One region of the Mycobacterium sp. 663a-19 genome, then DNA from elsewhere that is predicted to be linked to it. Evidence: riboswitches for the same ligand, from Rfam matches in the RefSeq annotation. Region 1 holds a riboswitch; the other holds the start of a gene.
What was found. Region 1 has a riboswitch for magnesium ahead of OQ968_RS11970 (Rv1535 family protein). Riboswitches for the same ligand answer to the same signal wherever they lie in the genome.
Positions count from the first base shown of each region.

Region 2: it holds a riboswitch for magnesium, as region 1 does, so the genes downstream of both, OQ968_RS05255 (hypothetical protein) here and OQ968_RS11970 (Rv1535 family protein) in region 1, are expected to answer to the same signal.

Region 1 is NZ_JAPJAV010000005.1:347,837-363,887, reverse strand. It holds partial or broken gene OQ968_RS24895 (amino acid adenylation domain-containing protein) at 1-6,547, shown strand, start outside; gene OQ968_RS12005 (isoprenylcysteine carboxylmethyltransferase family protein) at 6,523-7,197, opposite strand; gene OQ968_RS12000 (zinc-binding dehydrogenase) at 7,282-8,385, shown strand; gene OQ968_RS11995 (transposase) at 8,428-9,612, opposite strand; gene OQ968_RS11990 (carboxymuconolactone decarboxylase family protein) at 9,711-10,289, shown strand; gene OQ968_RS11985 (PaaI family thioesterase) at 10,274-10,720, opposite strand; gene OQ968_RS11980 (nitronate monooxygenase family protein) at 10,779-11,903, shown strand; gene OQ968_RS11975 (TetR/AcrR family transcriptional regulator) at 11,900-12,544, shown strand; M-box (ykoK) riboswitch at 12,606-12,790, shown strand; gene OQ968_RS11970 (Rv1535 family protein) at 13,078-13,317, shown strand; gene ileS (isoleucine--tRNA ligase) at 13,531-16,051, shown strand, end outside.
Region 2 is NZ_JAPJAV010000002.1:189,312-205,362, forward strand. It holds gene OQ968_RS05235 (isochorismatase family cysteine hydrolase) at 1-319, opposite strand, end outside; gene OQ968_RS05240 (L,D-transpeptidase) at 485-1,240, shown strand; gene OQ968_RS05245 (NADP-dependent oxidoreductase) at 1,303-2,247, shown strand; gene OQ968_RS05250 (NRAMP family divalent metal transporter) at 2,263-3,996, opposite strand; gene OQ968_RS05255 (hypothetical protein) at 4,001-4,216, opposite strand; M-box (ykoK) riboswitch at 4,486-4,658, opposite strand; gene OQ968_RS05260 (O-methyltransferase) at 4,740-5,399, shown strand; gene OQ968_RS05265 (acyltransferase family protein) at 5,403-7,403, opposite strand; gene OQ968_RS05270 (class I adenylate-forming enzyme family protein) at 7,613-9,280, opposite strand; gene OQ968_RS05275 (FAS1-like dehydratase domain-containing protein) at 9,293-10,462, opposite strand; gene OQ968_RS05280 (MDR family oxidoreductase) at 10,474-11,466, opposite strand; gene OQ968_RS05285 (aldehyde dehydrogenase family protein) at 11,474-12,904, opposite strand; gene OQ968_RS05290 (thiamine pyrophosphate-binding protein) at 12,920-14,626, opposite strand; gene OQ968_RS05295 (CoA transferase) at 14,629-15,822, opposite strand; gene OQ968_RS05300 (SDR family NAD(P)-dependent oxidoreductase) at 15,830-16,051, opposite strand, start outside.

The sequences.
Region 1 (16,051 bases):
CGAGGACATGCTGGCCGGCATCTACGCCCAGGTGCTCGGGCTCGAGCGCGTCAGCGTCGACGAGTCCTTCTTCGACCTGGGTGGGGATTCGCTGTCGGCGATGCGGGTCATCGCCGCGATCAACTCCGTGCTGGACACCGACCTCGCGGTGCGCGTGCTGTTCGAGGCGCCCGCGGTGGCCCAGCTGGCGCCCCGGGTTGGCGCCGAGGGGACGCCGCTCGAGCCGCTGGTGGCCCGCGAGCGGCCGGCGCTGGTGCCGTTGTCGTTCGCCCAGAACCGGTTGTGGTTCCTGGAGCAATTGCACGGTCCCTCACCGGTTTACAACATGGCGGTGGCGCTGCGGCTGGGCGGGCGGCTGGATGCCGACGCGCTGGGCGCCGCGCTGGCCGACGTGGTGGCCCGCCACGAGAGCCTGCGCACCCTGTTCGTCGCGTCCGACGGGATTCCCCAGCAGGTGGTGATGCCGGCCGATCGAGCCGACTTCAGTTGGGACGTCGTCGATGCCGTCGGCTGGCCGGCAAGCCGGCTGCAGGAGACGATCGAGGAGGCGGCCCGCGGCCCGTTCGACCTGGTGGCCCGAATTCCGTTGCGGGCAAGGCTTTTCCGGGTCGCCGAGGACGAGCACGTGCTGGTCGCGGTGGTGCACCATATCGCCGCCGACGGGTTGTCGGTGACGCCGTTGGTGCGGGACCTGGGCGTGGCGTATGCCAGTCGGAGCGTCGGGCAGCCGCCGGGGTGGGCGCCGTTGCCGGTGCAGTACGTCGATTACACGCTGTGGCAGCGCGCGCAATTCGGTGAGCTCGACGACCGCGACAGCCGCATCGGGGCGCAGGTGGCCTACTGGGAAGAGGCCCTGGCCGGGTTGCCAGAGCGGCTGGCGCTGCCCACCGATCGGCCCTTCCCGCCGGTGGCCGATCAACGCGGCGCCACGGTGGCCGTGGACTGGCCGGCCGAGTTGCAGGCGCAGGTGCGCGAGCTCGCCGACGAGCACAATGCGACCAGCTTCATGGTGATGCAGGCCGCGCTGGCGATGCTGCTGTCGAAGATCAGCGCCAGTTCCGATGTGGCGGTGGGCTTCCCGATCGCCGGGCGGCGTGATCCGGCGCTGGACGAGCTGGTCGGATTTTTCGTCAACACCCTGGTGCTGCGCGTCGACGTGGCGGGCGACCCCAGCGTCGCCGAGGTGCTGGCGCAGGCGCGCTCCCGCAGCCTGGCCGCCTACGAGCACCAGGACGTGCCCTTCGAGGTGCTGGTGGAGCGGCTCAACCCGACCCGGTCGCTGACCCATCACCCGCTGGTCCAGGTCATGCTGGCCTGGCAGAACTGGCAGGGCGACGACCCCGCCGCGGGGGTGACGCTGGGTGATCTGGAGGTCACCCCGCTGCGGGCCGACACCCACACCGCCCGCATGGACCTGACGTTCTCGTTGGCCGAACGCTGGGCCCCGGACGGTGAGCCCGCCGGGATCGGCGGGCAGGTCGAGTTTCGCACCGACGTGTTCGACGCGGCCAGCATCGAGACGCTGATCGAGCGGTTGCAGCGGGTGGTGGTGGCGATGGCCGCCGATCCGGCGCGGCCGCTCTCGTCGGTGGATGTGCTCGACGCGGGCGAGCATGCCCGGCTGGAGCGCTGGGGCAATCGGGCCGCGCTGGCCCCGCCGAGGGACGCGCCGGCCCCGATCGTGGTCGGCCTGCAGCCCGGCAAGGGCCGGTTGCACGGCTGGGTCAGTCGCGCGGTCCCGCACCAGCCGGTGACCGGGGTGTCGATTCCCGCGGTGTTCGCCGCGCAGGTTGAGCGCGCCCCGGAGGCGGTGGCGCTCACCTGTGAGGGCCGCTCGATGACCTACCGCGAGCTGGACGAGGCGTCGAATCGGTTGGCGCACCTGTTGGCCGGCCACGGCGTTGGTCCCGGGCAGCGGGTGGCGCTGCTGATGCCGCGGACGGCCGAGGCGGTCGCGGCGATCCTGGCCGTCCTCAAGACCGGCGCGGCCTATGTGCCGATCGACCCGACGGTGCCGGCGGCCCGCATCGAGTTCGTGCTCGGCGACGCCGCGCCGATCGCCGCGATCACCACCGCCGGGTTCGCCGAGCGGCTGGGCGGGCGGGATCTGCTGGTCATCGACGTCGACGACCCCCGCATCGACACCCAGCCCGACACGGGCCTGCCGGCGCCGGAGTCCGACGACGTCGCCTACGTGATCTACACCTCCGGCACCACCGGCGTTCCCAAGGGCGTCGCCGTCGCGCACCGCAACGTGACCAGGCTGCTCGAGTCGTTGGACGCGGATCTCGAGTTGTCCGCCGGGCAGGTGTGGACCCTGTGCCACTCGCTGGCTTTCGACTATTCGGTCTGGGAGATCTGGGGTGCGCTGCTGCACGGTGGGCGGCTGGTGGTGGTGCCCGAGTCGGTGACCCGCTCGCCCGAAGAGCTGCACGCCCTGCTGGCCGCCGAACAGGTCAGCGTGCTGAGCCAGACGCCGTCGGCGTTCTACGCGCTGCAGACCGCCGACGCGCTGGCACCCGACGTGGGGCAACAGCTCAAGCTGGAGACGGTTGTCTTCGGCGGGGAAGCGCTGGAGCCACACCGCCTGAGGACGTGGCTGGACAACCACAGCGGCTTACCGCGCCTGGTGAACATGTACGGCATCACCGAGACGACGGTGCACGCCTCGTTCCGGGAAATCACCGACGGCGACGTCGACGACAACAGCAGCCCGATCGGGGTGCCGCTTGCCCATCTGGGCTTCTTCGTGCTGGACCAGTGGCTGCGGCCGGTGCCGCCGGGCGTGGGCGGCGAGCTGTATGTGGCCGGCGCCGGGCTGGCCTACGGCTATGTGGGCCGCGCGGGGCTGACGGCGTCGCGGTTCGTGGCGTGCCCGTTCGGGGCGCCGGCGCTGCGGATGTATCGCACCGGGGACCTGGTGTGCTGGGGCGCCGACGGGCAGCTGCGGTATCTCGGCCGGGTGGATCTCCAGGTCAAGATCCGCGGCTATCGCATCGAGCTCGGCGAGGTCCAGGCCGCGTTGGCCCGCCTGGACGGGGTGCGGCAGGCGGTGGTGATCGCCCGCGAGGACAGCCCCGGCGACAAGCGGCTGGTGGGGTATGTCACCGGGGCGGCGGATCCGGCCGAGGCACGCGCCCAGCTGGCCGAGCGGTTGCCGGCCTACATGGTGCCGGCCGCGATCGTGGCGCTGCCGGCGCTGCCGCTGACCGTGAACGGCAAGGTCGACACCCGCGCCCTGCCGGCACCCGCATACGCCCAGGCGGATCACTTCCGCGCCCCGGCCGACGCCGTCGAGGAGATCCTGGCCGACATCTACGCCCAGGTGCTCGGGGTCGACCGCGTCGGCGTCGACGATTCGTTCTTCGACCTCGGCGGGGACAGCATCCTGTCGATCCAGGTCGTGGCCCGGGCCCGGGCCGCCGGAATCGTGTGTCGCCCGCGCGACATCTTCGTCGAGCAGACGGTGGCCCGGCTGGCCCGGGTGGCGGGGGTGGCCGGCGACGCGGGCGGCGTGGTCGACCACGGTGTCGGGCCGGTGCTGGCCACGCCGATCATGCGCTGGCTGCAGGACATGGACGGCCCGGTCGAGCAGTTCAACCAGACCATGGTGGTGGCGGCCCCGGCGGGCGCCACGGTGGCCGACGTTGTGGTGGTGCTGCAGGCCCTGCTGGATCGGCACGCGATGCTGCGGCTGCGGATCGAGGACGACGGCGCGGGGGGATGGTCGTTGCGGGTGCCCGAGGTGGGGTCGGTGGACGCCGGCGAGTGCCTGCAGTCGGTGGACGTGCTGTCCGACGAGGCGTTGGTCCGGGCGCGGTCGCGGCTGGACCCCGCCGCCGGGGTGATGCTCAGCGCGCTGTGGGTGACCTCGACGGCCCACCTGGCGCTGATGGTGCATCACCTGGCCGTCGACGGCGTGTCGTGGCGAATCCTGTTGGAGGACCTCAACATCGCGTGGGCCCAGCATCACAGCGGGCAACCGATCGCGTTGCCGGCGGGCGGCACGTCGTTTGCCCGGTGGTCGCGGCTGCTGGCCGAGCACGCGCGCTCCGCGGCGGTGGCGGCAACAGCCGAGGCGTGGTGGCGGGTGGCGGCGACCCCGGCCGCGTTGCCGGCGGTGCGCCCGGAGGTGGACACGTTCGCCGCGGCCGGGCATTCGTCGATGGAGCTGGACACCGAGACGACCCGCATGCTGCTCGGCGAGGTGCCGGCGGCGTTTCACGCCGGTGTGCAAGACATCCTGTTGATCGCGTTCGGGTTGGCGCTGGCCGAGTTTCTGGGCACCGGCGGTGCGCCGGTCGGCATCGACGTCGAGGGCCACGGCCGCCACGAGGAGCTGGCACCCGATGTGGACCTGACCCGCACGGTGGGGTGGTTCACCACCAAATACCCGGTGTCACTCGCGGTCGGCGGGCTGCCCTGGGAGCAGGTGGTGGCCGGGGAGGCCGCGCTGGGCGCGGCGCTCAAGGACGCCAAGGAACAGCTTCGCGCCCTGCCCGACGGCCTGACCTACGGCCTGCTGCGCTACCTCAACCCCGACGTCGACCTGGCCGAGTCCGACCCGCCGATCGGGTTCAACTATCTGGGGCGGCTGGGCGCCGCGTCGGGCGAGGTGTCCGACGACCTGTGGCGGGTCAGCCACGAGGGTTTGTCGGCCAGCGGCGCGGCCACCGCGATCGCCCTGCCGCTGCCCCACACGCTGGAGCTCAACGCCAGCACCATCGACACCGACGCCGGGCCGCGGCTGCTCGCGAACTGGACCTGGGGCGCCTCGGCATTGGATGACAAGCGGGTCGCCCGGCTGGGCCGGTTGTGGTTCGAGGCGCTGGCCGGCATTTGCGCGCACGTGCGCGGCGGCGGGGGCGGGCTGACACCCTCGGATGTCGCGCCGGCCCGGCTCAGCCAGCGGCAGCTCGACGAGCTTGCGGGCCAGTGCGAGTTCGCCGACGTCTTGCCGCTGACCCCGTTGCAGCAGGGGCTGCTCTTTCACGCGCGAGCCACCCAGGGCGACCACGACCTGTACGACGACGTGTACGCGGTGCAGCTGGATGTCACCGTGGCCGGCCCGCTGGACCCCCACCGGCTCCACGATGCGGTGCAAACCGTGGTCAACCGGCATCCGAACCTGGCGGCCCGGTTCTCCGAGCAGTTCGACGAGCCGGTGCAGATCGTCCCGGCCGACCCGGTGGCGCCGTGGCGGTACGTCGAACTCGACGCGGGCGCCGACGTCGAGGCGGAGGTGCGGCGGGTGTGCGCCGCCGAACGCGCCGCGGTGTTCGACCTTGCCGGCCAGCCGGCCTTCCGGGCGGCGCTGATCAACACCGCGCCCGATCGGCACCGGTTCGTGCTCACCAACCATCACATCTTGTTCGACGGCTGGTCGCTGCAGGTCCTGCTGCGGGAGATCTTCGCCAGCTACTTCGGCCATCGACTGCCCCCGGCCCCGCCGTATCGCAACTTCCTCACCTGGCTGGCCGATCGAGACCAGGACGCCGCGCGATCGGTCTGGCGTGAGGTGCTCGCCGGCTTCGACACGCCCAGCCTGGTCGGTCCGCCGGACAGGCTGGGCCTGGGCCCGCGCGGCGTCGCATCCTTCCGGCTGCCCGAGCAGACCACCGATGCGGTGGGCGAGCTGGCGCGCTCCTGCCGCACCACGGTCAACACCGTGTTGCAGGCCGCCTGGGCGCAGCTGTTGACGTGGCTGACCGGCCGGCACGACGTCGCGTTCGGCGCCGTCGTCTCCGGGCGGCCCCCCGAGGTGGCCGGCGTGGAGTCCATGGTGGGCTTGCTGATCAACACGGTGCCCGTGCGGGCGAACACCACGGCGGCGACGACGGTCGCGGGCCTGCTCGATCGGCTGCAAGACGCCCACAACCGCACGCTGGAGCACCAGCACCTCGGGCTCGGCGACGTGCACCGCATCGCGGGTCACGATCGACTCTTCGACACCGTGTTCGTGTACGAGAACTACCCCGTCGACACCGCCGCGCTGCTCAGCGTCGACGGGTTGACCGTCGCCGAGCTGCGCACCCGCGACTTCTACCACTACCCGCTGACGATCCAGGCCGCCCCGGGCGCCGAGATCGAGCTTCGCGTCCAATACCGCACCGACCTATTCGAGCCGGCCGACATCGAAGCGCTGATAGACCGGTTCACCCAGACGTTGGCGGCCATGGCCGCCGACCCCACCCGGCTGTTGTCGTCGATCGCGTTGCCCGACAACGGTTTACGCGCACGCCTCAACCGGCGGCCCGCCGGGCAGCACGACAGCGACGACACCGGGGACGCGCCCCCGGCAGGCTCGCTGGAGCCGATCCTGGCCGGCATCTACGCCCAGGTGCTGGGGGTGGACGACGTCGGGGTCGACGAGTCGTTTTTCGACCTGGGCGGCAACTCGCTGGCGGCGCTGCGGGCGATCGCCGCGATCAACGCGTCCCTCGACGCCGACGTGGCGGTGTCCGCCCTGTTCGACGCCCCATCCGTCGGCGCCCTGAGCCGGGAGCTGGGCCGACGCGTCGGCTACCACATATATGGCACCAGCCGATAGCGCACCTTGCCGGTGTACTCGCGGTACCCGCTCAATTCCTCCGCGAGGAGCCGTTCCTCGTCGCGGATGCGCAGCGCGAGCACGATGACGCCGGGCGCGACGAAGACCAGTCCCCAGTAGGAGCCGAGCGCAAGCGGGACACCGGCCATCATGATGACGTTGCCGGTGTACATGGGATGCCGCACCAGCCCGTACAGGCCCGTCGACACGAGCTGCTGCCCCGCCTCGACCCGGATGGTAGCGGCCGCGTAGGCGTTCTGAATGACCACCAGCATCCACACGGTCAGTCCGACGGCCACCAGGACATCGCCAACCAGGCAGAGCGCCGTCGGCACCCGCGACCATCCGAAGCGATGGTCCAGGGCACTGACCACGACCATCGCGGCCAGCGACAACCACAGGCCACCCATGACGGCCTTTTGCACCGTTCTGGTCTCCGCCGTCGGCCCCCCGCCCGCCCGGCGCTGCAGCGCGTCGGGGTTCGTGCTCAGCACGTAGATCCCGGCGATCCACGTCGTGGCGGCGAACACCGCAAGGAAAAGCCATGCCTGCCAATAGTTCAGCGTGCCCGCCGACAAGAACAGCAACGATCCGAGCACGGCAAGCTCGATCAGGCCGAGCACCAGCCTCTTAAGGATGGCTTTCACGGATCCTCCTCACCGTCCGGTATCGCACGCTAACAGCGCGCGGCGGCGATTGCTCCACCGGTCGACACCTCATACTGTGCCGGTATGTCGGACGGCGCGACGGCGCGGGCGTTGGTTCTCGAGGCGCCGCGCCAGCTGGTCATCCGGGAGCTCCCGGTGCCGGCGATCGGCGACGACGACGCGGTGGTGCGGGTCGCCGCCTGCGGCCTGTGCGGGACCGACCACGAGCAGTACACCGGCGAGCTCGGCGGCGGGTTCGCCTTCGTCCCGGGCCACGAGACGGTCGGCACGATCGAGGCGATCGGGCCGCGGGCGGCGCGGCGGTGGGGCGTGGCGCGAGGCGACCGGGTGGCCGTCGAGGTGTTCCAGTCGTGCCGCGACTGCGACAGCTGCCGGCGCGGCGAGTACCGGCGCTGCGCGCGGCACGGCCTGGCCGACATGTACGGCTTCATTCCCGTCGACCGCGCGCCGGGCCTGTGGGGCGGCTACGCCGAATACCAATACCTGGCGCGCGACTCGATGGTGTTGGCCGTGCCCGACGGCCTCGACGCGGTGGTGGCGACGCTGTTCAACCCGCTAGGCGCCGGAATACGTTGGGGCGTAACCGTTCCCGGCACCAAGGCCGGCGACGTCGTGGCGGTGCTCGGACCGGGAATCCGGGGGCTGTGCGCGGCCGCGGCGGCCAAGGATGCCGGTGCCGCGTTCGTGATCGTGACGGGGATGGGCCCGCGCGATGCGGAGCGGTTGGCGCTGGCGCCGAGGTTCGGCGCGGACCTGGCTGTCGACGTCGCCGTCGACGACCCGGTCGCCGCGCTGGGCAGGGCGGCCGGCGCGATGGCGGACGTGGTAGTTGACGTAACCGCTAGGGCTCCAACGGCTTTCGCGCAGGCGATCGCGCTGGCCCGGCCCGCCGGCACCGTCGTCGTCGCCGGCACCCGCGGGTTCGGCGCCGGCGCCCCGGGGTTTTCGCCCGACGCGGTCGTGGTCAAGGAGCTGCGGATCATCGGGGCCCTCGGCGTCGACGTCACCGCCTACCGCGCCGCGCTGGACCTGCTGGTCTCCGGCCGCTACCCGTTCGAGAGCCTGCCCCGGCGCTGCGCGCGCCTCGAAGACGCCGCGGAGTTGCTGGCTACCATGGCCGGTGAACGCGACGGTGTCCCGCCAGTACACGGAGTGCTCACACCTTGACGTCCTCCACCGGCTTAAGCCGGTGGATTCCAACCCCGTCGCCTAGACAGCAGGAGAACAGAGTTGAGGTTCACGGTTCACGGACTGGCTAGTGCCGAGGTCTCCCCGTGCTGTCACCGCCCGTCCGGCGGCGATGTTGCGTGCGGCGTTGATGTCGGCATTGCACGGCCCCGCACCGCAGGCGGCGCAGTGGAAAACCGCTTGGCTCTTGCGGTTTTCCGGTGCGATATGCCCGCACTGGGAGCATCGTTGCGACGTGTACGCTGCTGGGACGAATTCGAGTCGCCCCGAGGCCTTGTGCTTCAACCGCGCCACCAACAAACCCCACCCTTGGCGGCTGATCTCACGGTTGAGACCCCGTTTTTGCGCGACACCGCTGCCGGGGCATTCCCGGGTACCGCGCGCCGAGCGGGTCATGGCCCGCACATTGAAATCCTCGACGCGAATGGTGTCAAAGCGGCGCGCCATATCGGTGGTGGTTTTTTCCACCCAGTCACGACGGCGATCGGTTTCGCGGGCGCGCAACTTGGCGATCGCGAGCTTCGTTCGTGCTCGTCGGTTACTTCCACGCTGCGCCCGAGCCAGACGGCGCTGCAATCGGCGCAGCCGCCTTGTTTCACCGGCACTAAGAACCGGAGCATGAAACAATTCGCCGGTGGACAGCGCCGCCGAGACCGCCACGCCACAATCCACACCAACAACGCTGCCATCGCCGGGTCCCGGGACAGATTCGGGGATGGCAGCAAAAGCGATGTGCCACCGCCCAGACCGATCCAATGTGACTCGATACGACTTCATGGTGTTGGCTACGTTGCGGGTCCAGCGGAACCGCACCCAACCGACCTTCGGTATCCATACCTGCCCGTAGCGGCGGCTCAGTCGCTTGATGTGGCGCGGTTTGACTCCGACCTGCCGGAATCCTTCATGCCTGTCGGCCTTCCGCCACGTCGGGCGGCGGTGGGTACAGTTGAAAAAGTTGCGCATTGCCTGCGCGAAGTCGCGCAACGCCTGCTGCTGCACGGTCTGCGACCCGGCTGCCAGCCAGTCATATTCGGCGCGGGCCTCAGTCAACTGGGCACACTGCTCGTTATACCCAGGCGCCCGGCGGCCCGGTTGCCAGTGCCGCTGCTGCTCCACGGCCAGATTCCACACAAGCAGGGCATGACGACAGTGGTCCGCCAACGCTGTGGTCTGCTCAGGGTTGGGAAGCAACCGAAACCGCGACACATCAAAAACCTAGACGCGACCACCGACAACCTGCCGAAAGGAGGGAAGCGGCGTTTCCTCCCCCGGCTAAAGCCGACGGTTTCCACGCCGCAAAACTGATGACAACAGCCCGCGTGCCCGGACTGCCGCTCGGCGAGGCCAAGGCCGCCGCCGACGAGGCGGCCGTGCCCAACTACATGGCCGAGCTGTCCATCTTCCAGGTGCTGCTGAACCACCCGCAGCTGGCGCGCGCCGTCAACGACCTGCTCGCCACCATGCTGTGGCACGGCGCCCTGGACTCGCGGCTGCGCGAGCTGGTGATCATGCGCATCGGCTGGCTCACGGCGTGCGACTACGAGTGGACGCAGCACTGGCGCGTCGCCTCCGGGCTGGGCGTCACAGAAGCCGATCTGCTCGGCGTGCGCGACTGGCAGAACCATGACGGGTTCGGGCCGACCGAGCGGGCGGTGCTGGCGGCCACCGACGACGTGGTGGGCGACGGCGCGGTGAGCGCCGAGAGCTGGGCGGCCTGCGAACGCGAATTGCGCGGCGACAAAACGGCTCTCATCGAACTCGTCACCGCCATCGGTGCGTGGCGAATGGTCGCCTCGATCCTGCAGAGCCTGCAGGTCCCGCTGGAGGAAGGGGTGTCCAGCTGGCCGCCGGACGGCCGGTCGCCGGCTCAGACGATCCGGTAGGTCTGCACCGCGTGCGCGACGACGTTGCCGTCGGGATCGGTGGCGGTGATCTCGGTGAAGGTGAGTTCCTTGCGGCGCCGCGTGGTGCGGGCATGGCACAGCAGGTCGCAGCGCTTGGCGGCGCCGGTGAACTGGATGCTCATCGCGACGGTCGAGGCGCGCATGCCCCTGTCGAAATCGTGGTTGGACCAGGCCGCCGCCGCGCCGGCGGTGTCCATCACCGAGGCGATCACCCCGCCGTGAAAGTAGGTGCCGTCGTTGGTGAGGTCCTCCCGGAACGGCAGCCGGATGGTGACGTCGTCGGGGTCGTAGCGCTCGAAGACGATGCCGAGCCCGCCGATGAACGGGGTGGTCAGCATGACCTCGCGCACCGCCCGGCGGCGCTGCCGCTGCTGCTCGGGGGACAGGGGTTCGGTCGCCGGATCGGCCATGGATCGCAGACTACCGTAATCGATTGACATATCAATCAATAACTCTTAGCGTCGGGCAATGCGAACCAGGGTCGCCGAGCTGCTCGGCGTTGAGTTCCCGATCTGCGCCTTCAGTCACTGCCGCGACGTCGTCGCCGCGGTCACCAACGCGGGGGGCTTCGGCATCCTCGGGGCGGTCGCGCACAGCCCGAAGCGGCTGCACAGCGAGCTGACCTGGATCGAGGAGCAGACCGGGGGCAGGCCCTACGGGGTCGACCTGCTGTTGCCGCCCAAGTACGTCGGCGCCGAGCAGGGCGGGATCGACGCCAAGCAGGCCGCCGAGCTGCTGCCCGAGCAGCACCGCGCGTTCGTCGACGACATCCTGGCCCGCTACGACATCCCGGCGCCCGCCGAGCCGCCGCCGTTTTCCGGCGGGGGTCTCAACATCTCGCCCAAGGGCTACGAGCCGCTGCTCGACGTCGCCTTCGACCACGACATCCGGCTGATCGCCAGCGCGCTCGGGCCGCCCCCCGCCGACCTCGTCGAGCGCGCGCACGACCGCGACGTGCTGGTGGCCGCGCTGGCGGGCACCACCCAACACGCGCGGCGGCACGCCGCCGCCGGCGTCGACCTGATCGTGGCGCAGGGCACCGAGGCGGGCGGCCACACCGGCGAGGTGGCGACCATGGTCCTGGTTCCCGAGGTGGTGGACGCCGTGGCGCCGACGCCGGTGCTGGCCGCCGGCGGCATCGCGCGGGGCCGCCAGATCGCCGCGGCGCTGGCGCTGGGCGCCGAGGGCGTGTGGTGCGGGTCGGTGTGGCTGACCACCGAGGAGGCCGAGACGGCCCCGGTGGTCAAGGAGAAGTTCCTGGCCGCCAGCTCCTCGGACACCGTGCGGTCGCGGTCGATGACCGGCAAGCCGGCGCGGATGCTGCGCACCGCCTGGACCGACGAGTGGGACCGGCCCGACAGCCCCGCCCCGCTCGGCATGCCGCTGCAGACCGCCCTGATCACCGAATCGCAGCTGCGCATCAACCAGGCCGCCGGCCACCCCGGCGCCAAGGCGCGCGAGCTGGCCACCTACTTCGTCGGGCAGGTGGTCGGTTCGCTGGACCGGGTGCGCCCGACGCGCTCGGTGGTGCTCGACATGGTCGAGGAGTTCATCGACACCGTCGGGCGGCTGGAAGACCTGGTCGAGAAGTGACCACCACGACCCGGCGGCGGCGCGCGGTCAGCGCCGCGGACAAGTCGCGGCGGCGCGACGAGATCATGGCGGCGGCCAAGGAGGTGTTCGCGCGCAAGGGTTTTCACGACACCACCATCGCCGACATCGCCAAGCGGGCCGGCCTGGCCTACGGCTCGATCTATTGGTACTTCGACTCGAAGGACGAGCTGTTCCACGCGTTGATGGCGGTCGAGGAGGGTGCGCTGCGCGGCCACATCGCCGCGGCGCTGGCCCGGCTGCCGGGGTCGGATAACGGCGACGAGGTGCCGCTGCGGACCGCCGTGCAGGCGACGCTGGAGTTCTTCGAGGCCGACCGGGCCACGGTGAAGCTGCTGCTGCGCGACGCGTACGCGCTCGGCGACCGGTTCGAGAAGCACCTGGGCGGCATCTACGAGCGGTTCATCGACGACATCGAGAGATTCGTCGTCGCCGCCCAACGGCGCGGTCAGGTGATCGCCGCGCCGGCCCGGATGGTGGCCTACACGCTGGCGGCGCTGGTCGGGCAGCTCGCGCACCGGCGGCTGAGCACCGACGACGACGTCACCGCGGCCCAGGTGGCCGACTTCGTCGTCGCGCTGGTGCTCGACGGGCTGCGCCCGCGCGCGATCATGAACGCATAAAGATTCGAAAACACCGGCCCGAATCGGTTTGACCGTCGCGCACCCGTCGTGCATCATCGTGTGGGCACCTCGTTAGGTGAGGCGTCTACACGAATACAGGCCACTGACCCCGAACGTCCAAAGACGCCCCGGGTCAGGACAGCTCCTCCCGGCTTAAGGGTTGAGCCCAGGTGGCTTCCGGCTTGGATTTCTTTCCAGGCCAGGACACGTCGTGTAGTGCCGAAGCTCTGACGAGAGGGGTGCGGATCTTCGGCTGTGGCCGGTTTCTGTACTCCCCTTGTGCACGCACATCGTGCGGGTTGGCCGCGCGCGTCGTTGCCGCAGAGGAGGTGAGGGACGAATGGGTTCCAGCGATAGTCCGGGTCGAAGTCCGGGCTCTGTTCCGTCCCGATCCGGTCTCCGGCGCGACGCTGTTTGAGTCGCCGCAACGCCAATCGGCTTACCGGCCAAGCGTTCTCGGATCGGAACCAGGGCGGGATGGGACACGTCAGTCCAGTTAATTCCTCGTTTCGAATTCCCTCTAGGAGCCGACAATGACCGCAGCCCTGCACGACGAAGTGGTAACCGTAGCGCCCGCCCGCAAGCTGACGGTGGTGCGCGACGCGACCGAAACGCGGGCCCCCGCGCCGAAGAAGGTGACCCGCCCGGCCGACGGCCGGACCATCGTGATCACCGACCCGCTGGTCGACGGCACTGCCCGCTTGTTGAGCATCGGCGTGCGCCACGTGTACGCGGCCCTGTGGCGCGTGGGTGTGCTCGAAGTCCGGTCGTAGCCCAACGGCTAGAATCGGCGTACTGGCATCGATCCGGCCATCACCGGGGAGCCTTCGGAAGAACGGCCGTTTAGGCCCAGTAGAACCGAACGGGTAGGCCCGTCACAGCCGTCAACGAGCGGTCGCGCGCAGCGCGGCAAGCGGGGTGGTACCGCGGCGCTCGCGCAGGTAGCGCGTCGTCGTCCCCAGGCCTAGTGGCACAGGAGACGACGGTTGAGCGAGCACACTTACCCCAAGCTGGGCGGCGGCGCGCCCGACTTCCCGGCGCTCGAGCTCGAGGTCCTCGACTACTGGGCCCGCGACGACACCTTCCGCGCCAGCATCGCCCGGCGCGACGGCGCCGAGGAGTACGTGTTCTACGACGGGCCGCCGTTCGCCAACGGCCTGCCGCACTACGGGCACCTGCTCACCGGTTACGTGAAGGACATCGTCCCGCGGTATCGCACCATGCGCGGCTACAAGGTGGAGCGCCGGTTCGGCTGGGACACCCATGGCCTGCCCGCCGAGCTCGAGGTGGAACGCCAGCTGGGCATCACCGACAAGTCCCAGATCGACGCCATGGGCATCGCGGTGTTCAACGAGGCCTGCCGCGAATCGGTGTTGCGCTACACCGACGAATGGCAGGCGTATGTCACCCGCCAGGCGCGCTGGGTCGACTTCGACAACGACTACAAGACGCTCGACCCGTCCTACATGGAGTCGGTGATCTGGGCGTTCAAACAGCTGTGGGACAAGGGCCTGGCCTACGAGGGCTACCGCGTGCTGCCGTACTGCTGGCGCGACGAGACCCCGCTGTCCAACCACGAACTGCGGATGGACGACGACATCTACCAGAGCCGCCAGGACCCCGCGATCACGGTCGGATTCCCGGTTGTGAGCGGCGATTTGGCCGGCGCGTATTTGCTGGTGTGGACGACGACGCCGTGGACGCTGCCGTCGAACCAGGCGGTCGCGGTCAACCCCGAGGTGACCTACGTGCTGGTGCGGGCGGGGGAGCGGCGCTACGTGCTGGCCGAGGCGCGGCTGGCCGCCTACGCCCGGGAGCTGGGCGAGGAACCCGAGGTGCTGGCCACCTATAGCGGCGCGGACCTGCTGGGCACGCGCTACCTGCCGCCGTTCCCGTATTTCATGGACTCGCCCAACGCCTTTCGGGCGCTGCCGGGCGACTTCGTGACCACCGAGGACGGCACCGGGATCGTGCACATGGCGCCGGCCTACGGCGAGGACGACATGGAGACCGGGGAGGCGGCCGGCATCGAGCCGGTCACGCCGGTGGACGCCAAGGGCCGGTTCGACGCCAGCGTCCCGGACTATCAGGGGCAGCATGTCTTCGACGCCAACGCCCAGATCATCCGCGACCTGAAGAACGGCAGCGGGGCCGCCGCGGCCAACGGGGCGGTGCTGCTGCGCCACGAAACCTACGAGCACCCCTACCCGCACTGTTGGCGGTGCCGCAACCCGCTGATCTATCGCGCGGTGTCGTCGTGGTTCGTCGCGGTCAGCCAATTCCGGGACCGGATGGTGGAACTCAACCGGCAGATCACCTGGCACCCCGAGCACGTCAAGGACGGCCAGTTCGGCAAGTGGTTGGCCGGCGCCCGCGACTGGTCGATCTCCCGAAACCGCTACTGGGGCACGCCGATTCCGGTGTGGAAGTCCGACGACCCCGCCTATCCGCGCGTCGACGTCTACGGCAGCCTCGACGAGCTCGAGCGCGACTTCGGGGTGCGGCCGGACAACCTGCACCGGCCGTACATCGACGAGCTGACCCGGCCCAACCCCGACGACCCGACGGGCCGCAGCACGATGCGGCGCATCCCCGACGTGCTCGACGTGTGGTTCGACTCGGGCTCCATGCCGTATGCCCAGGTGCACTACCCGTTCGAGAACCGGGACTGGTTCGACGGCCACTATCCGGGCGACTTCATCGTCGAGTACATCGGCCAGACCCGCGGCTGGTTCTACACGCTGCACGTGCTGGCCACCGCGCTGTTCGACCGCCCGGCGTTCAAAACCTGTGTGGCGCACGGGATCGTGCTCGGCTACGACGGCCAGAAGATGAGCAAGTCGCTGCGCAACTACCCCGACGTGTCCGAGGTTTTCGATCGCGACGGCTCCGACGCCATGCGGTGGTTCCTGATGGCCTCACCGATCCTGCGCGGCGGCAACCTGATCGTCACCGAGCAGGGCATCCGCGAGGGCGTGCGGCAGGTGCAGCTGCCGCTGTGGAACGCCTACAGCTTCCTGGCCCTGTACGCGCCGAAAGTCGGTGCCTGGCGCACCGATTCGGCGCACCTGCTGGACCGTTACATCCTGGCCAAGCTCGCGGCGCTGCGCGACGAGCTGACAGCGTCGATGGAGGCCTGCGACATCTCCGGGGCCTGCGAGCAGCTGCGCCAGTTCACCGAGGCACTGACGAATTGGTATGTGCGACGGTCGCGTTCGCGGTTCTGGGAGGAGGACCGCGACGCTATCGACACCCTGCACACCGTGCTGGAGGTGACGGCGCGGCTGGCCGCGCCGCTGCTGCCGTCGGTCACCGAGATCATCTGGCGCGGCCTGACCGGGCAGCGGTCGGTGCACCTGACCGACTGGCCGGACGCGGAGGCGCTGCCCGCCGACCCCGCCCTGGTGGCCGCGATGGATCAGGTCCGCGAGGTGTGCTCGGCCGCGTCGTCGCTGCGCAAGGCCAAGAAGCTGCGGGTGCGCCTGCCGCTGCCGAAACTGACTGTGG
Region 2 (16,051 bases), on a different contig from region 1:
TGGGCAACAACTCGGGGGCGATCTGCGAGCCGGCGCTGCCGGGCACGGCCATCCGCGCACCCCGCTCCACCGCCTCCCGCCGCACCGCGTCCACGTTGGACCCGTCCGGTCGGTACAGCCGGACGACATGCACGATCGGGAGGCCGCGTCCGCGGAAGGCCGTCGCCAGCTTGGCCATTGCCGGGATCGCCGCGTGCGTGCCGGCAACCGGCATCGCGGCGTCGTGCCCGGGGATGTCCAGGAAATCCCGCTGCACGTCGATCAGCACCAGCGCGGCCGAGCGCGCCATGGGACGCGTGTAGCGATCGTTTGCCGTCATGCCGCTCCCTCGCCGCCCTCCCTCGTGACGGGACCGAACTCAACAGGTAGTCGGATCGTTATCGTGACGGCCCGACGGGCCGCCATTGTTTGCTAAAACCCGCAACGGGTAGATCGTCAGTAGAATACCGTTGTGTTGATCGCACCATCTCGAAGGGCGGAGGCCATGCGCCGTACGGTTCGTTATCTGTTCGTTATGGTGGCGATCACGGGCCTTGGCGTGCTGGGCAGCGGCGCCCGCAGCGTCGCCGCGGTCCCGCTGCCCCAACCGATTCCCGCGGTTGCCCAGGTTTTGCCGGCCGACGGCGCGGTGGTGGGCGTGGCGCACCCCGTGGTGGTGACGTTCACCGCGCCCGTCACCGATCGCGTTGGCGTCGAACGGACCATCCGCGTCACCTCGCCGAGCAACGTGCCGGGACACTTCGAATGGGTCGACAGCAATGTCGTGCAGTGGGTTCCGAACCGCTACTGGCCCACCCACAGCCACGTCTCGGTGGGTGTGCAGGCGTTGACGACGGGCTTCGACACCGGTGACGCGTTCCTCGGCGTCGCCAGCCTTTCCTCGCACACCTTCACCGTCAGCCGCAACGGCGAGGTGCTCCGCGAGATGCCGGCGTCCATGGGCAAGCCGTCCCGCCCGACGCCGATCGGCAACTTCTCCGCGCTTTCGAAGGAGCGCACGGTGGTGATGGACTCCCGGACCATCGGCATCCCGCTGAGTTCCCCCGACGGATACAAGATCACCGCGTCGTACGCGGTGCGCGTCACGTGGAGCGGTGTCTATGTGCACTCGGCCCCGTGGTCGGTCGACTCGCAGGGCCATGCCAACGTCAGCCACGGGTGCATCAACCTCAGCCCGGACAACGCGGCCTGGTACTTCAACAACGTGAACATCGGCGACCCCATCGAGGTCGTGACCTGACGGCCTGAGCGAGCGGGGGCTTGCGGCCGCAACGGTTTGATTCGCCTGCGAAGGAGATCGAGATGACGGCTGCGACGGCGCGCGCCGTGCGGTTCGACCGCTACGGGGGCCGTGATGTGTTGTACGTGGCCGACATTGACATGCCGTCGCCCGGGCCGGGCGAGGTGGTGGTCGAAGTCCGCGCCGCCGGGATCAATCCCGGCGAGGCGGGCATCCGGGTGGGTGCGCTGCACGAGATGTTCCCCGCCACGTTTCCGTCCGGCGAGGGCAGCGACCTCGCCGGCGTGGTGACCGCGGTGGGACCCGGGGTCACCGAGTTCGCGGTCGGCGACGAGGTGCTGGGTTTCAGTCTCCGGCGATCCAGCCACGCCACCCACACCGCGGTCCCCGTCGGCCAGCTGATCCGCAAGCCTCCCCAATTGAGTTGGGAGATCGCGGGTTCGCTGTACGTGGTGGGCGTGACGGCGTACGCCGCCGTGCGGGCGGTCGCGCCCCAACCGGGGGAAACGGTCGCCGTTTCGGCGGCGGCGGGCGGGGTCGGCAGCCTCGTCGTGCAGCTGCTGGTCCTGCGCGGGGCGCGGGTGCTGGGAATCGCCGGGCCCGGCAACGCCGACTGGCTGCGCGCGCACGGCGTCGTCCCGATTTCCTACGGCGACGGCCTGGCCGACCGGCTGCGCGCGGCCGCGCCCGACGGAATCGACGCCTTCATCGACTTGTTCGGCCCGAACTACGTCCAGCTCGCGGTCGACCTGGGCGTGCCGCCCGAGCGGATCGACACCATCATCTCGTTCCAGAAGGCGGGCGAGGTCGGCGCCAAGACCGAGGGCAGCGCGGAGGCCTCCACACCGGAGGTGCTCGCCGAGATGGCCGACCTGGTCACCACCGGCGCCATCGAATTCGACGTCGCCGCAACCTATCCGCTGGACCGCGTCGCCGACGCGTTCGAGGAGCTCGAGCGCCGCCATACCCACGGCAAGATCGTCTTGCTGCCCAACGGTTCGCCGTAGTCGCGCGAATACCGTTCAGGCGATGGCGGTCTGGACGACCTTGACGACGACCAGCGCGACGGCCACCACCAGGTAGCCGCGCAGCGTGAACAGTGCCGCCCGGCGGGTCGGCGACAGGGTCGCGCGGGGCAGGACCGCGAGGTTGGGCGTCTGCCAGTTCTCCCGGTCCTGCCGGCGCACCGCGCGCCGTTCGGCGGGCGTGAGCAGCGGCGTGTCGTCGAGCTCGTCGACGTCTTCGGGTTCCAGCCCACCCCCGAGCGTCCGCACGACGGCCTCCGCGTCGCGCAGGTCGTTATACCGCCGGTCGGCGACGATCACGGCGGCGCCGCCGGCGATGCCGATCAGCGCGCCGGCCACCAGCCCGCCCTCGATGGTGGCGGTGGACAGGCGCGGGAAGAACGTCGTCGCCGTCAGCGCGAGCGACAACAGCACCAGGGACCACACGATGGTCCACGCAATGATGTTCTGCCGCACCGTGTTCACCCACGGGCCCAGCACGGCCCGGTCATTGCAGAGCAAAACCAGGAACACGGTCGCCGACGGCAGCAGCACGCCGGCGAGCGCCTGCACACCCTGGGTCACCAGGCCCAGGATGTGGTCGGGGCTGAACGCGACCGCCGCCGACACCGCGAGCAGGAATGCGTAGCCGCCGTAGAACAACGGGGCTTCGCCGATCTTCCAGTGCAGCGAGTGCCGCTTGCCCAGCGCGTCGCCGACGGCGTAGGTGGTGGCCAGCCCGATGGCGTTGGCGCCGATCAGCGATGCGTCCAGCAGGATGATCGCGAACAACGCTCCGACCGCGCGGCCGGCGTGGTGGGAAAGCGCGGACGCGACGGCGCCCGCGTCGGTGAAGTGGCCGACGTCGGCGGTGCCGGCCAATCCGAACGCGGCTACCGCCATCAGCACGGTCGCCCCGGCCATGACGACGACGATCCCGATGACCAAATCGGCTCGCGCGTAAGGAATCCAGCGTGCCGTGATGCGCTTGTCGACCACGTTGGACTGCTGGAAGAACAACTGCCACGGCGCCACCGTGGTGCCCACGATCGCGACGACCAGCAGCAGCACGGTGGAGTTGAGCCCGCCCGGGAACTGCGGCATCAGCCCGCCGGCGCTCGCCGTCACCGAGGGGTGCACCAGCAGCACCATCGGGACGATCAGGACGTTCACCGCGATCAGCAGGAACATCAGCGCCTCCCAGCGGCGAAACGAGCCCCCGGCCACCACGGCGAACAGCAGCGCGGCGGCGGCCGGGATCGCAACGATCCGCGGGCAGCCCAGGAAGCCCAATGCCAGTGAGACACCGATGAATTCGGTGACGATGGTCAGGGCGTTGAGGATCAGCAGGTCACCGACGCTGAAGGCGCCCCAGAACTTGCCGAAGCGCTCGAAGATCAGCCGCGCGTGACCGACCCGGGTCACCGCGCCGAGCCGCAGCACCATCTCCTGGTTCACGTACAGCACCGGAATCAGCATCGCCAGCGTCCACAGCAGGCCCATCCCGTAGTTCTGCCCGGCCTGCGCGTAGGTCGCGACGCCGCCGGCGTCGTTGTCGCCCACCATCACGATGAGTCCCGGGCCGGTGATGACCATCAGCGTCCGCAGGCGGCGCCAGCGCCCACCGAACGCGCCGGTGCCGTCCCGCCGGATGCGTCCGAACGCGCCGACGATGTCGCCGGCGTGCGCGGAATCCAGCACGGCCTGCCCGGACGCGTGCAGTCCGCGCTGCTGGGCCGAGATCGAGGTCATAGGATCACCGGCGGGTGTCGGCACGGTCCGACGGGTGTCCGCCGAGCGAGGCGGTGACCACCGCGATCGGCATCCGCGAGACGTACAGGTTGGCGCGCTCCTGCGGCGTCAGCGCGTGCCCCGCGCACAACCTGCCCATCAGCTGGCGGCCCGCACGCAGCATCGACCGCCCACGCAACCTGGTAACACCGGAAACACGGTGTGCAACAACAAAAGCCATGATCGTCACCTCTTTCGGGTCCGATCGGCTCGTGACATTTCGCGCCGGAGCGTGCGGGGCGGCGCGCCGTCGACGGCGCGGAACCCGCGAGTGCTCGTGAAGTTCAGGCGGTACGAAGAGTGCCGGAACCGGATCGGGACAAGACGGATTTCGGATAGGGACTATCACCGGGACTCATCTCGCCCTCACCTCCTCACGGCCGGGACACGCACGGGTGCCATCACATTTCACCTGAACGGAAGGGGCGATAACCGGCGCCAATGACGCCGGTCGCACCCCTCTCGTCGGAGCTTCGGCACTGCACGGCGTATCCGGAAGATCTCCGGAAGCCACTTGGGCTCAACCCTTGAGCCGGGAAGAGCTGTCCTGACCCGGGGCGTCTCTCGACGTTCGGGGTCAGTGGCCTGTATCCATGCAGACGCCTCACCTACCGAGGTGCTTGCCCGTCCATGCTGGCACGCGGCCCGCTGCGCGTCAAACTCATTAGCGGTTTCGTTACGCCGTCGTGGCTACCCTCGAGGACATGGCCACAACATTGCGGGATCCCCGGGTTTCCACCGTGCTCGATCGGATGTACGCCGAATCGAAGGAGCAGATGTCGCTGCTGCGTGAGCGGCGCGACCAGTTCGACCGGCCGATGACGGCCGCGGAACGCGCCGAGGCGATGAGCGAGTTCTACATCCCGGTGACCCCCGAGGCCGGCCGGCTCCTCTACGCGCTGGTGCGCGCGACGCGCCCGGCCACGGTGGTCGAGTTCGGCATGTCCTTCGGCGTCTCGGCCATTCACCTTGCGGCGGCGGTGCGCGACAACGGTTCCGGGCGGGTGGTGACCACCGAGCTCAGCGGCACGAAGATCGCCGCCGCGAAGAAGACTTTCGCCGAGACTGGACTGGACGACGTCATCACCATCCTCGAGGGGGACGCGCTCAGCACGCTGCGGGGCGTGGACGGACCGGTCGGGTTCGTCCTGCTCGACGGTTGGAAGGACCTGTACCTACCGGTGATCAAGCTGCTCGAACCGCGGCTGCCGACGGGCGCGTTGATCGTCGCCGACAACACCAGCGCAGCGGACACCGGGCCCTACCTCGACCTCGTGCGCAATCCCGAAAACGGCTACACCAGCTTCAATTTCGCGGTCCGGGAAAGCGACAGCATGGAAATCAGCTGCCGCACCGACGATTGACGATCACCGCAGGGATTCCTCCAGCCACGGCGTCAGCCACTTCACCCCCTCCGGGGTGAGGTGGACGCCGTCGCTGCGCACCTTGATCCCGTCGACCTTGGCGGTGTAGACGCCGTCCGGGCACAGCTTCTTGTTCAGGTCGAGGATCGCGACGTTGGGATGGTGGGCAACCGTGTTGCGCAGCATGGTGTTCCACTGGTTGACCCGGTCGGGCTGGTCCTCCGGGTACAGCCGGCCATCCGGCTTTTCGCCGCCGCGGCTGTAGGGCACGGTCGCCACCACCACGCGAACCCCGGTGGAGCTCACGATGTTCAGGGCCCGCTCGAGTTCGCCGTTGAGGTACGCGTCGAAGGTCGGATCGCCGATGTGGGTCCACTGTCCCTCGTTGACCCGGTCGACGGTTTCCCAGCGGCCGATGATCAGTAGCGCGACGTCCGGCTGGTCCTGGCTGACCTGGGCCGACCAGCGGGCCGGCCAGCTGTCGCATTCGGGCCGTTGCTCCAGCGTCTGGCCGATGTAGCGGTACGGCGTGCCGCGCACCAGGCTGCAGCCGATGACGGTGTGATCGAGGAAGGCGAATCCGGGCGTCGGCGGAAGGTAGTGCATCCAGGTCCAGCCGATCGAATCGCCGAACACCGAAACGGTGAACGGCCGGTTGGGATCCCTCGGCCGCGGGTGACCGGTGCCCGGCGGCGACGGCGACACCGCCGCGACCGCCGAGACGCCCGGCGGCAGCCCGTTTTCCCGCAGCGCGGGCCCGGTCCCCACCGGGATCAGCAACAGCGTGATCGCGGCGGCGCTGGCCACCGTGGCGGCCGCCAGCGGCAACAACGGCACCCGCGCCGGGGCCCAGCGCCGGACCGGCTGCTCGATCAGCCACCACGACGCGGCGGCCACGGCCACCGTGGCCGCGCACCGGGTGGCGAACAGCGGCAGCCCGGTCCATCCTGTGCGTTCGCCGTTGAGCGCCAAAAAGATTGGCCAGTGCCACAGGTACACGCCGTAGGAGATGGTGCCCAGCCACACCAGCGGCGGCGCGGCCAGGATGCGGGCGACCAGGCCGCGCTGTTCCAGGGCCACCGGGGCGATCACCAACACGGCCGCGACCGCCACCCCGATCAGCAGACCGTGGCGGAATTCACCCACGTCGCCGGTTGCGTAGTGGGCGGCGGCGGCCAGGCCCGCCACCCCGGCGAACGGCAGCAGGCGGGCGACGCGGCGCCCCCACCGGGTCCGGATCATGCACCAGCCGCGGTTCAGCGAGGGCCAATCCCGGACCAGCAGGGCCGCCGCCGCCGAGCCGATCAGCAGCGCCTGCGCGCGGGTGTCGGTGCCGAAATAGATTCGGTCACGCGTGCTGTCGGAGACGAAGACGATGGCGGCCGCGGCGGACGCCAGCGCCCCCAGCGCGGCGATAACGAAGACGGCGAAGCGGACCCCGCCCACGGTCGCCCGCATGAAGTAGCGCCGGGCCCGCGCCGCCAGCAGCAGGGTCACCGCGATCAGCAGGACCGGCCAGACGAAGTAGTACTGCTCCTCGACCCCGAGCGACCAGGTGTGCTGCAGGGGCGAGGGCGGGGCGCCCTGCGTGAAGTAATCGGTCTTCTGGGCCACGAACCGCCAGTTCGCCATCCACAGGAACGCGGCGATCGCGTCGTCCCGCAGCCCGGTGAGGGCCTGGTAGGGCAGGAGTTCGCGGGCGGCGCCCACGGTGAGCACCATCAGCACCAGCGCGGGCAGCAGCCGCCGCGCGCGGCGAATCCAGAAGCCGGTCAGCTCGATACGGCCGCTGCGCCGCAACTCGTCGAGCAACAGCGAGGTGATCAGGAACCCACTGAGGACGAAGAAGACGTCGACGCCGATGAACCCGCCGGTAACCCCGGGGATGCCGCCATGCCCGGCGAGCACCAGCGCGACGGCTATCGCACGAAGCCCGTCCAGGGCGGGTATGCCGCCGCGCCGTTCTGGTTGATCCCAAATCGCCAGCCGGCCGGCGCGTCGCACGGGTGCGACCCATCGGGGGCGCCGAGCAGAAGGCGCCGGCGCGGGGTGCGTCCCGCCCGGCTCAGCGCTCGCCTTTAGCGCGCCCTGACCTCGCCCGGCGCCGTAGTTGCTGCCGATACGTCGTTGCCCCTCCTCGTGATCTCAGCAAGCTTAGAGGCGGCGCCGCCCGATCCAGGCGAAGACACGCGAAGACACGCAAGGGTTTTGGCTCACCTACCGGCCAGCAGCTTGGTGGCCAGTTCGCGAAGCTCACCGGCCTTGATCTTGGCGTTGCCGGTGACCGCCACCTCGTCCTCGCGGAAGAACAGCAGATGGCGCGGCACCTTGTAACTCGCCAGTCGTTGCCGCAGGAAGGCCAGTAGCTGCTCGGTGTCGAGGGTCACGCCGTCGTGCGGCACCACGCAGGAGACGACGACCTCGCCGAGCGTTTGGTGCGGAACACCGACGGTCTGGGCCACTTTGACGCCGGGGTGTGCGATCAGGGCCTCGTCGACCTCGCGGGGCGAGACGTTGGCGCCGCCGGTCTTGATGATGTCGGTGAGCCGGCCCTGCCAGTACAGCCGGCCGGCGTCGTCGAGGTAGCCGCCGTCGCCGGTGGGGAAGAAGCCCTCGGGGTCGAGCGTCTCGTCGAGCGGGACGCCGATGTAGCCGAGCATCAGGGTGGGCCCCTTGACGCCGATCTCGCCGGCTTCGCCGCGCGCGACGACGCGGCCGCTGAGCGGGTCCGTGATCTTCAGCGTCACGCCGGGCAGCGCCACCCCGAAGCTGTCCGCGTGCACCTCGGGCGGGGTGTTGGCGGGGTAACCCGTTGTGATCGTGAATGTTTCGGTGTTGCCGTACGCGTGGCCCGGCTCGTGCCACTCGCCCGAAACGGTGGGATGGTGCGCGATCGGGGTCTTGTAGTCCGCGAACCGCACGCTGCTCAAATCGACGCTGCCCCAGTTGGGCGCGCCTTCCAGCTGGGCCCACTGGTGGGGCCAGGCGAACGGGAAGTTCACCCGCTCGACGGCGATGAGCTCGAGCGCCTCGGCGGCGTCGAAGGTCGACTGCAGGACCAGGGCCCCGCCGCTGGCCAGCGTCGAGCCGAGCACCATCGCGAAATTGCCGGACCAGAAGAAGCCGTTCGCGGTCCAGCCGCGGACGTGATCGTCGGGGGTGAACCCGTACATGCGCCGGAACCGCCACAGCTGGATGCACACCCCGCGATGCGCGCTGAGGATGCCCTTCGGCTTGCTGGTGGAGCCGGACGAGAAGAACAGCACGGCCGCATCGCTGGGCCGTGTCGCCGCGGCCGTCGCCTCGACGAGCTCGCGGGGTTCGCCGTCACCGGACGCCAGGAACTCGTCCCAGGTTTCGATGCCCGGCGCCGGCTCGCCGACCGAAACCAGTCGGCGCAGGAACGGGTACTGCGCCGGTTGCAGCCCGGCCAGGATGGCGGCGAAGTCCTTCGACGGCACCCTGCGCTCGAACAGCAGCACCGACACGGCGGAGGCCCGCAGCAGGTAGTCCAGCTCGGACGGCGTGGAAAACGTGCTGAGCGTGACGGCCACCCCGCCCGCCAGGGACGTACCGAACACGGCGGCAAGCCATTCCGGCCGGTTGGTCATCAAAACACCGACCCGGCCGTCCTTGCCCAGCCCGCACGCGCGCAACGCGCGCGCCACCTGCATCGCGCGCTCCCACAGCTCGGTGTACGTCCACCGGACCACGCCGTCGGCGGTGCGCCACACCAGCGCCTCCCGCTCGCCGTACGCCCCTGTCACCTCGCGCAGGAAACCGGGCAGCGTGAGCGCCCCCAGCCCGGGCTCGTCCGCCAGCGGCGGCCCGGTCACTATCGAAAGGCGGTGCGCCGCTTCCGAATCCGTCTCGTCGGCCATGGCTACCACCGTCTACAACGGCAGTTCGACCTCGGCCGTGCAGCCCACTAGCATGTCGCCGTTCTGGTTGGTCAGGCGCAGCTTGACCTGCACGAGGGGCACACCCCAGGTCGATTCCGGTTGCTTGTCGACGACCTCGGCGTCGAAATAGGTCACGTCGCCCTCGAAGGCGGGCGCCCGGAAGTCGGCCTTGGAGTGGCGCACCATGCCGTCGTGGCCCGCCCAGTACGCCAGATAGTCGGTGCACCATGCGCCCATCGTCGCGCCGTACCCGTAGGCGCGCGCCATCCCGACCTCGCTGGCCCGGTCGGCGTCGATGTGCCCGCGCGACGGGCCGACGTAGAGCCCGTCGCGCTTGCGCGGGTCGATCTTCGCGTCCTCCTCGTCGAACGCGAAGTCCTTGCCCCAGCCCGGATCCTGATAGACCCACGGATCCTCGATGCCGGGCGGCGCGACCCATCCGAAGGTGCCCCAGATGTTGAACAGGAACGCCCGGTACTCCGTGGTGAAGCTGGCGATGCTGTGCGGACCGATCACCCGGCGCGGCAGCGTGTCGCCGACCTTCACCTCGTCGAAGCGCGGTGACACACCCAAGCGGTTGGACTCCAGCCACTCGCGCCGCAGCCGTTCGACTTCCTCGAGCTCGGTTTGGGTCCAGCGTTTGATGTCACCGAGCTGGTTTTCGAACATCCCGCGCTTGGTCGCCTCCTCGTAGAGGTAGCGGATCGCGGTGGAACGCTCGCGCGCCACCAGGGTGCCGTGCTGGTTGGTGTGGACGGTGTCGCCGCGCGAGAACATCGTCGGGCCGGCGAACTTGGTCTCGGTCACCTTGTAGTCGTGAAACCGCCTCTTCTGGAACAACTTGTCGCCGGGCCGCACGGGGCAGCCGTAGAACCACCATTCCTCCCCACCGAAGATCAAGTGGCTGTTCGGAATGTGGCCCACGCACGCGGGCGCCGCGCCGTGCCCGTAGTCCAGGGCCACCGCGATGGACTGCGGCGCCACGATGCCGCCGAACTTCGAGTCGCGGGCGAACAGTTCGTCCCAGTGCAGCGGGTTGGGGTAGTCCATCGCCATCACCCACCGCCGGATGTCCGACGAGCTGCACGGGTCCCACAGTTGCCCACCGCCGACCGGCTTGCCGACCCGGTGATCGACGTCGGACAAATCGAGCTCGGCCATCAGCGCTCTCCTCAGCGGTTGACGTCGACGACGATGCGGCCGCGCACCGTGCCGTCCATGAGTTCCCCGGCCGCGGGAATCGCCTCGCCCAGCCCGATCTCGCGGGCGATGGAATCCAGCGTGCCGGGATCGAGGTCGCGCGCCAGCCGTTGCCAGGCGGCCAGGCGCCGCTCCTTGGGCGCCATCACGCTGTCGATGCCCAGCAGCGAAACGCCGCGCAGGATGAACGGCGCGACCGTCGCCGGGAAGTCCATGCCCTGGGCCAGCCCGCAGGCGGCGACCGCGCCGCCATAACGCGTCTGCGCGCAGGCATTGACGAGGGTGTGACTGCCGACGGTGTCCACCACGCCCGCCCAACGCTCCTTCTGCAACGGCTTCCCGGCCGCGCCGAACTCGGCGCGGTCCAGCACCGTCACGGCGCCGAGTTGCTGCAGGAACTTCTCCTCCGACGACTTTCCAGTCGCCGCGGCCACTTTGAACCCGGCCGCGCTCAGCAACGCGATCGCAACGCTGCCGACGCCACCGGTCGCCCCGGTCACCAGGATCTCGCCCTGCTCGGGCGAAACCCCATGCCGCAGCAGGGCATCCACGCACAGACTGGCCGTGTAGCCGGCGGTGCCGATCGCCATCGCCTGGCGGGTGCTGAACTCCGGCGGCAGGGGAATCAGCCAGTCACCGTTGAGCCGGGCGCGCTGGGCCAGCCCACCCCAATGCGTCTCACCCACCCCCCACCCGTTGAGCACCACGCGGTCGCCCTTGCTCCAGTCGGCGTGGCTGCTGTCGGTCACCACGCCGGCCAGATCGATTCCGGGCACCATCGGGAACTTCCGCACCACGGGCGATTTGCCCGTAATCGCCAGGCCGTCCTTGTAATTCAGCGTGGAGTACTCGACGTCGATGCCGACGTTCGCGTCGGGCAGCTGCGTCTCGTCCAGCTCGGTGACCCCGACCGTCTGCCCCGCCCCAGTTTCCGAGCCCTTTTCGATCAAAACTGCCGAAAACATCCGTGTCTCATCCCTTCTGGGGCGCATAGCCCAAGGTGCTCTTGACCTCCAAGTACTCGTGGAACCCGGCCTCGCTCCACTCCCTGCCGTTGCCGCTGTGCTTGTAACCGCCGAACGGCGCGTTCAAGTCGAAGGCGTGATTGATCGTCACCCAGCCGGCGCGGATCTTGCGGGCCACCTCCCGCGCCTTGTCGAGGTCGGCACCCGAGACGTAGCCGGCCAGGCCGTAATCGGTGTCGTTGGCGATCTCGACGGCCTGATCGATGTCGTCGTAACCGAGGATGCACAGCACCGGCCCGAAGATCTCCTCGCGCGCGATCGTCATGTCGTTGGTGACGTTCGCGAAGACCGTCGGATTGACGTAGTAACCCGTGTCCAGCCCCGCCGGCCGGCCCGGGCCGCCGGCGACGACGGTCGCGCCCTCGTCGATGCCCTGCTGGATCAGGCGCTGAACCTTCTCGAACTGCGCCCTCGACGCCACCGGCCCGATCGCGGTCTTGTCGTCGGGGCTGCCCACCTTCACCTGCTCGGCGGTCTGGCGCGCGATCGTGATCGCCTCGGCCATGCGCGAATTCGGCACCAGCATGCGCGACGGCGCGTTACAGCTCTGCCCGGAATTCGGCATCATGTTGACCACGCCGGCGCGGACGCTGTCGGCGAAGCCCGCGTCGTCGAGGACGATGTTGGGGCTCTTGCCGCCGAGCTCCTGGGTCACCCGCTTCACCGTCGGGGCGGCGTTCTTGGCCACCTCGATGCCGGCGCGGGTGGATCCGGTGAACGACACCATGTCGATGTCGGGATGGCTCGCCAGGGCGGCACCGACGCCGGGGCCGTCGCCGTTGACCAGGTTGTAGACGCCGGCCGGCACGCCCGCGGCATCCAGAATCTCGGTGAAGATGTAGGCCGAGAACGGCGCCACCTCAGACGGTTTCAGGATCATGGTGCAGCCCGTCGCCAACGCCGGGTAAACCTTGCACGCGATCTGGTTGAGCGGCCAGTTCCACGGCGTGATCAGCCCGCAGACGCCGATCGGCTCCTTGACGATCAGCGTCTCCCCGTGCTGCTCGTCGAACTGGAAGTTCTTCAGCACGTCGATCGCGGTCATCAGGTGGCCGAGCCCGAGCTGCACCTGCGGGCCGGCGGCCAGCGACGGCGGGGCGCCCATCTCCTCGGTCACCGCGTCGGCGAGATCGCCCGCCCGCTTCTGGTATTCGGCAAGGATCGCCTGCAGCAGGTCCAGGCGTTGTTCGCGACTGCTTAGCGACCAGCCGGCGAACGCGCGCCGCGCGGCCTGGACCGCCGCGTCCACGTCGGCGGCCGAGCCGAGCGAGATCTTCCCGGAGACCTGCTCGGTCGCCGGATTCTCGACGTCAAACGTGTTGGGCCGCGCCGGGTCAACCCAGCGCCCGTCGATGTAGAACTTCAGGTATTCGCGCATGACATCACCTTCTCGTTACTGGGTTCCTTCGGCATACCAGGTGCGGAATTCGTCGTACTTGGGCATCTCCTCGGAGTTGGCCTTCGGATCGATGCAGACGTGCACGACGGCCGTCTTGCCGCTCGCGTAGGCCCGTCGGATCGCCGGGCCGATCTCGTCCTCCTTCTCGACGTACTCGCCGTGGCAGCCGAAGCCCTCGGCGACCTTGTCGAGGCGGACGTCCTTGCTCCAATGCACCCCCGGCTGCGGCGACGGCTGGGGGAAGGTGCGCTTGTAAACGCCCACCTCGAGACCCCACTGATGGTCGACACCCACCACGCATACCAGTGGAACGTTTTGCCGTGCAGCGGTTTCCAGCTCGGCGATGTGGAAGAGGAACGCCGAGTCGCTGGTCAGCAGCATCACCGGGCGTTTGCCGCCCTCGGCGACCGATGCGCCGATCGCGTACGGCAGGCCGGTGCCGAGATGGCCGAAGTTCTGATTCCAGATGACGTCGCGCGGCTTGGCCTGCGAGTAGGTCCACTGGAATATGACGGTCGCGCCGCCGTCGCGGACCATGATGCCGTTCTTCGGGAAGGCTCGGGTGGCCTCGACGACGAACCGCGCCGGGTGCACCGGCGTCCGGCCCGTCGGCGCGTTCTCGGCGAGCTGCGCCAGCTCCGCCGCATCCGACTTGATCCACCGGTCAAGGTCGGCCGACGGCGTTCTCGGGGTGTCGCGCAGCGCCTCCACCAGCTGGGGCACCACCCCGCGAAGGTCACCGACCAGGGGGATGTCGATGGGGCGGTTGACGCCGATGGCCACCGGATCCTGTTCGACCAGAATCCATTTGCGCTTCGCGTCGTTCTGCGCCCAGTGGCGGGTCCGGCCGTAGTGGCTGGGCTCGCCGAGCTCCGTGCCCAGCGCGACGCACAGGTCGGACTCGACCACCGCCTCCACGGCCGCCGGCGAGAATCCGTAGGCGAAGGTGCGGTCCTCGAGACCATCGATGAACGACGTGCCGCCGGAGGTTTGGATCACCGGGCAGGCCATGAGGTCGGCCAACTCCTTGACCGCCGCGCCGGTGCGCGACGTGTGGACGCCGTGGCCGACCAACAGGATCGGACTCTTCGACGCCCGAATCAGCCTCGCAGCCTCGGCCACCTCGCGCTCGCCCGCGGTCTGGTTGACGAGCCGGTACCGGTTGGGCGGCAGCGGATCCGGCACGTCGAGCTCCTCGAGGATCACGTGCGACGGGTACTCGACGTAGGCCGGGCCGGGTGTGCCGGACATGGCCCGGCGGATCGCCTCGTGGATGATCTCGTCGGTCTGGTCGGCGTACTCGATGGAGGCGCTGTACTTCACCGACGGCGCGAACAGCGGCTCCTGCCGGACGAATTGGATGCGACCGCGCCGGACCCGGCGCTCGGTGATGCGGGCCCTCTGACCGCCGAGGAAGATCACCGGTGAATTCTCCACCTTCGCGCATTGAATCGCCCCGGCGATGTTGGCCATGCCCGGGCCCAGCGTGCCGATGCACAGGCCGGGTTTGCCCGTCATCCGCGATGCCGCTTCGGCCATGAAGCCCGCGCTCAGTTCGTGATGCGGCGCGACCACCGACCACCCGCGGGCGTCGGCCTCGGCGAACATGTGCACGAAGTTCGGGTCCGGGATGCCGAACAACGTGTTCACGCCCTCGGCCTCGAACAGGTCGAGGATGCGCTTGTAGACGGGCACGGCCATGGTCAAAAGTCCCTTTCCTCGCGAGCAGACGCAAAAGCACCCTCTGACGGGGTATTTCGGGTGCTTTTGCGTCTGCTCGCCCCAATTTCGGCGAGCACTTCCGCGGTGTCGGCGCCCAGCTCCGGCGCCGGGCCCGCGACGCGTCCCGGTGTCCGGGAGAACCAGGTGGGCACTCCCGGGAAGCGCACCGGCCCGTGTGGGGTGTCCACGGTCTCGAACATGCCCACGGCGTTCAGATGCGGGTCGTCGAACAGCGCACCGGGCGTGTTCAGCGGTGCGGCCGGTATCTCGAGTTCTCGGAACAGCGCCAGCCACTCCTGGGTGGAGCGCTGTTTCATCGTCTCGGCCACCAGCCCGTAGATGGTGTCGATCTGGCGTGCGCGTTGTTCCAGCGTCGAGTACAACTCGCTGGCCCACGGGGGCCGCACGGCGCCGATGAAGGCCTCCCAGTGCTTGTCGTTGTAGATCAGCGCGGCGATGTGGCCGTCGCTGGTGCGATACGGGCGGCGGTTGGGCGCCACGGTCCGCGGGTACACCGCCGGCCCCAGCGGAGGGTCGAACAGGGCGCCGTTGGCGTGTTCGACGAGCATGAACGAGGCCATGGTTTCGAACATGGCGACCTCGACCTCCTGCCCCTCCCCGGTGCGCTCCCGGTGATACAGCGCCATGGTCGTCGCGTACAGCGCGGTCAGCCCGGCGACCTTGTCGGCCATGATCGTTCCGACGTAGTCGGCCTCGCCGGTGAGTTGCTGTTGCACCGCCGGAAGGCCGCATTCGGCCTGGATGGTGTCGTCGTAGGCGGGCCGGTCGCGGTCGGGTCCCCGCCGCCCGTACCCGTAGCAGTTGGTGTAGACGATCGCCGGGTTGATGGCGGCGACGTCGTCATAGGCGAAGCCGAGCTTGGCGATCGCCTTGGCGCGCATCGAGTGGACGAACACGTCGGCGGTCTCGACGAGCGCGCGCAGCGCCCGGGCCCCGGCGTCGGTTTGCAGGTCCAGGACGACGCTGCGCTTGCCGCGGTTGACGTTGACGAACACGCCGCTCATGCCCGGCGCGGGACCGACCGAGATGTAGCGGGTGTTATCGCCTTGCGGCGGTTCGACTTTGATCACGTCGGCGCCCATGTCGGCCATGATCTGCGTGCAGTAGGGCCCCATCACCATCGCGGTGAGGTCGATCACCCGCACGCCGGCCAGCGGCCCGCTAGGCATGGCCCGCCCCCTGAGCGGCTTGGGCGGCCATCGAGAAGCTGTATCGGATGTGGTCGCCGTGGCCGTCCGGCACGACGGGGAAGACGACGGGATGAGACGCATCGCGGATCGCGTCGAGATGCCCGCCAACATCCTCGACCGTCCACGCGGGGCGATGCACGCCGGGGCTTTCGGCGATGACCGCCCGCGCCACCCGGCCCGCCAGCGCGATGAA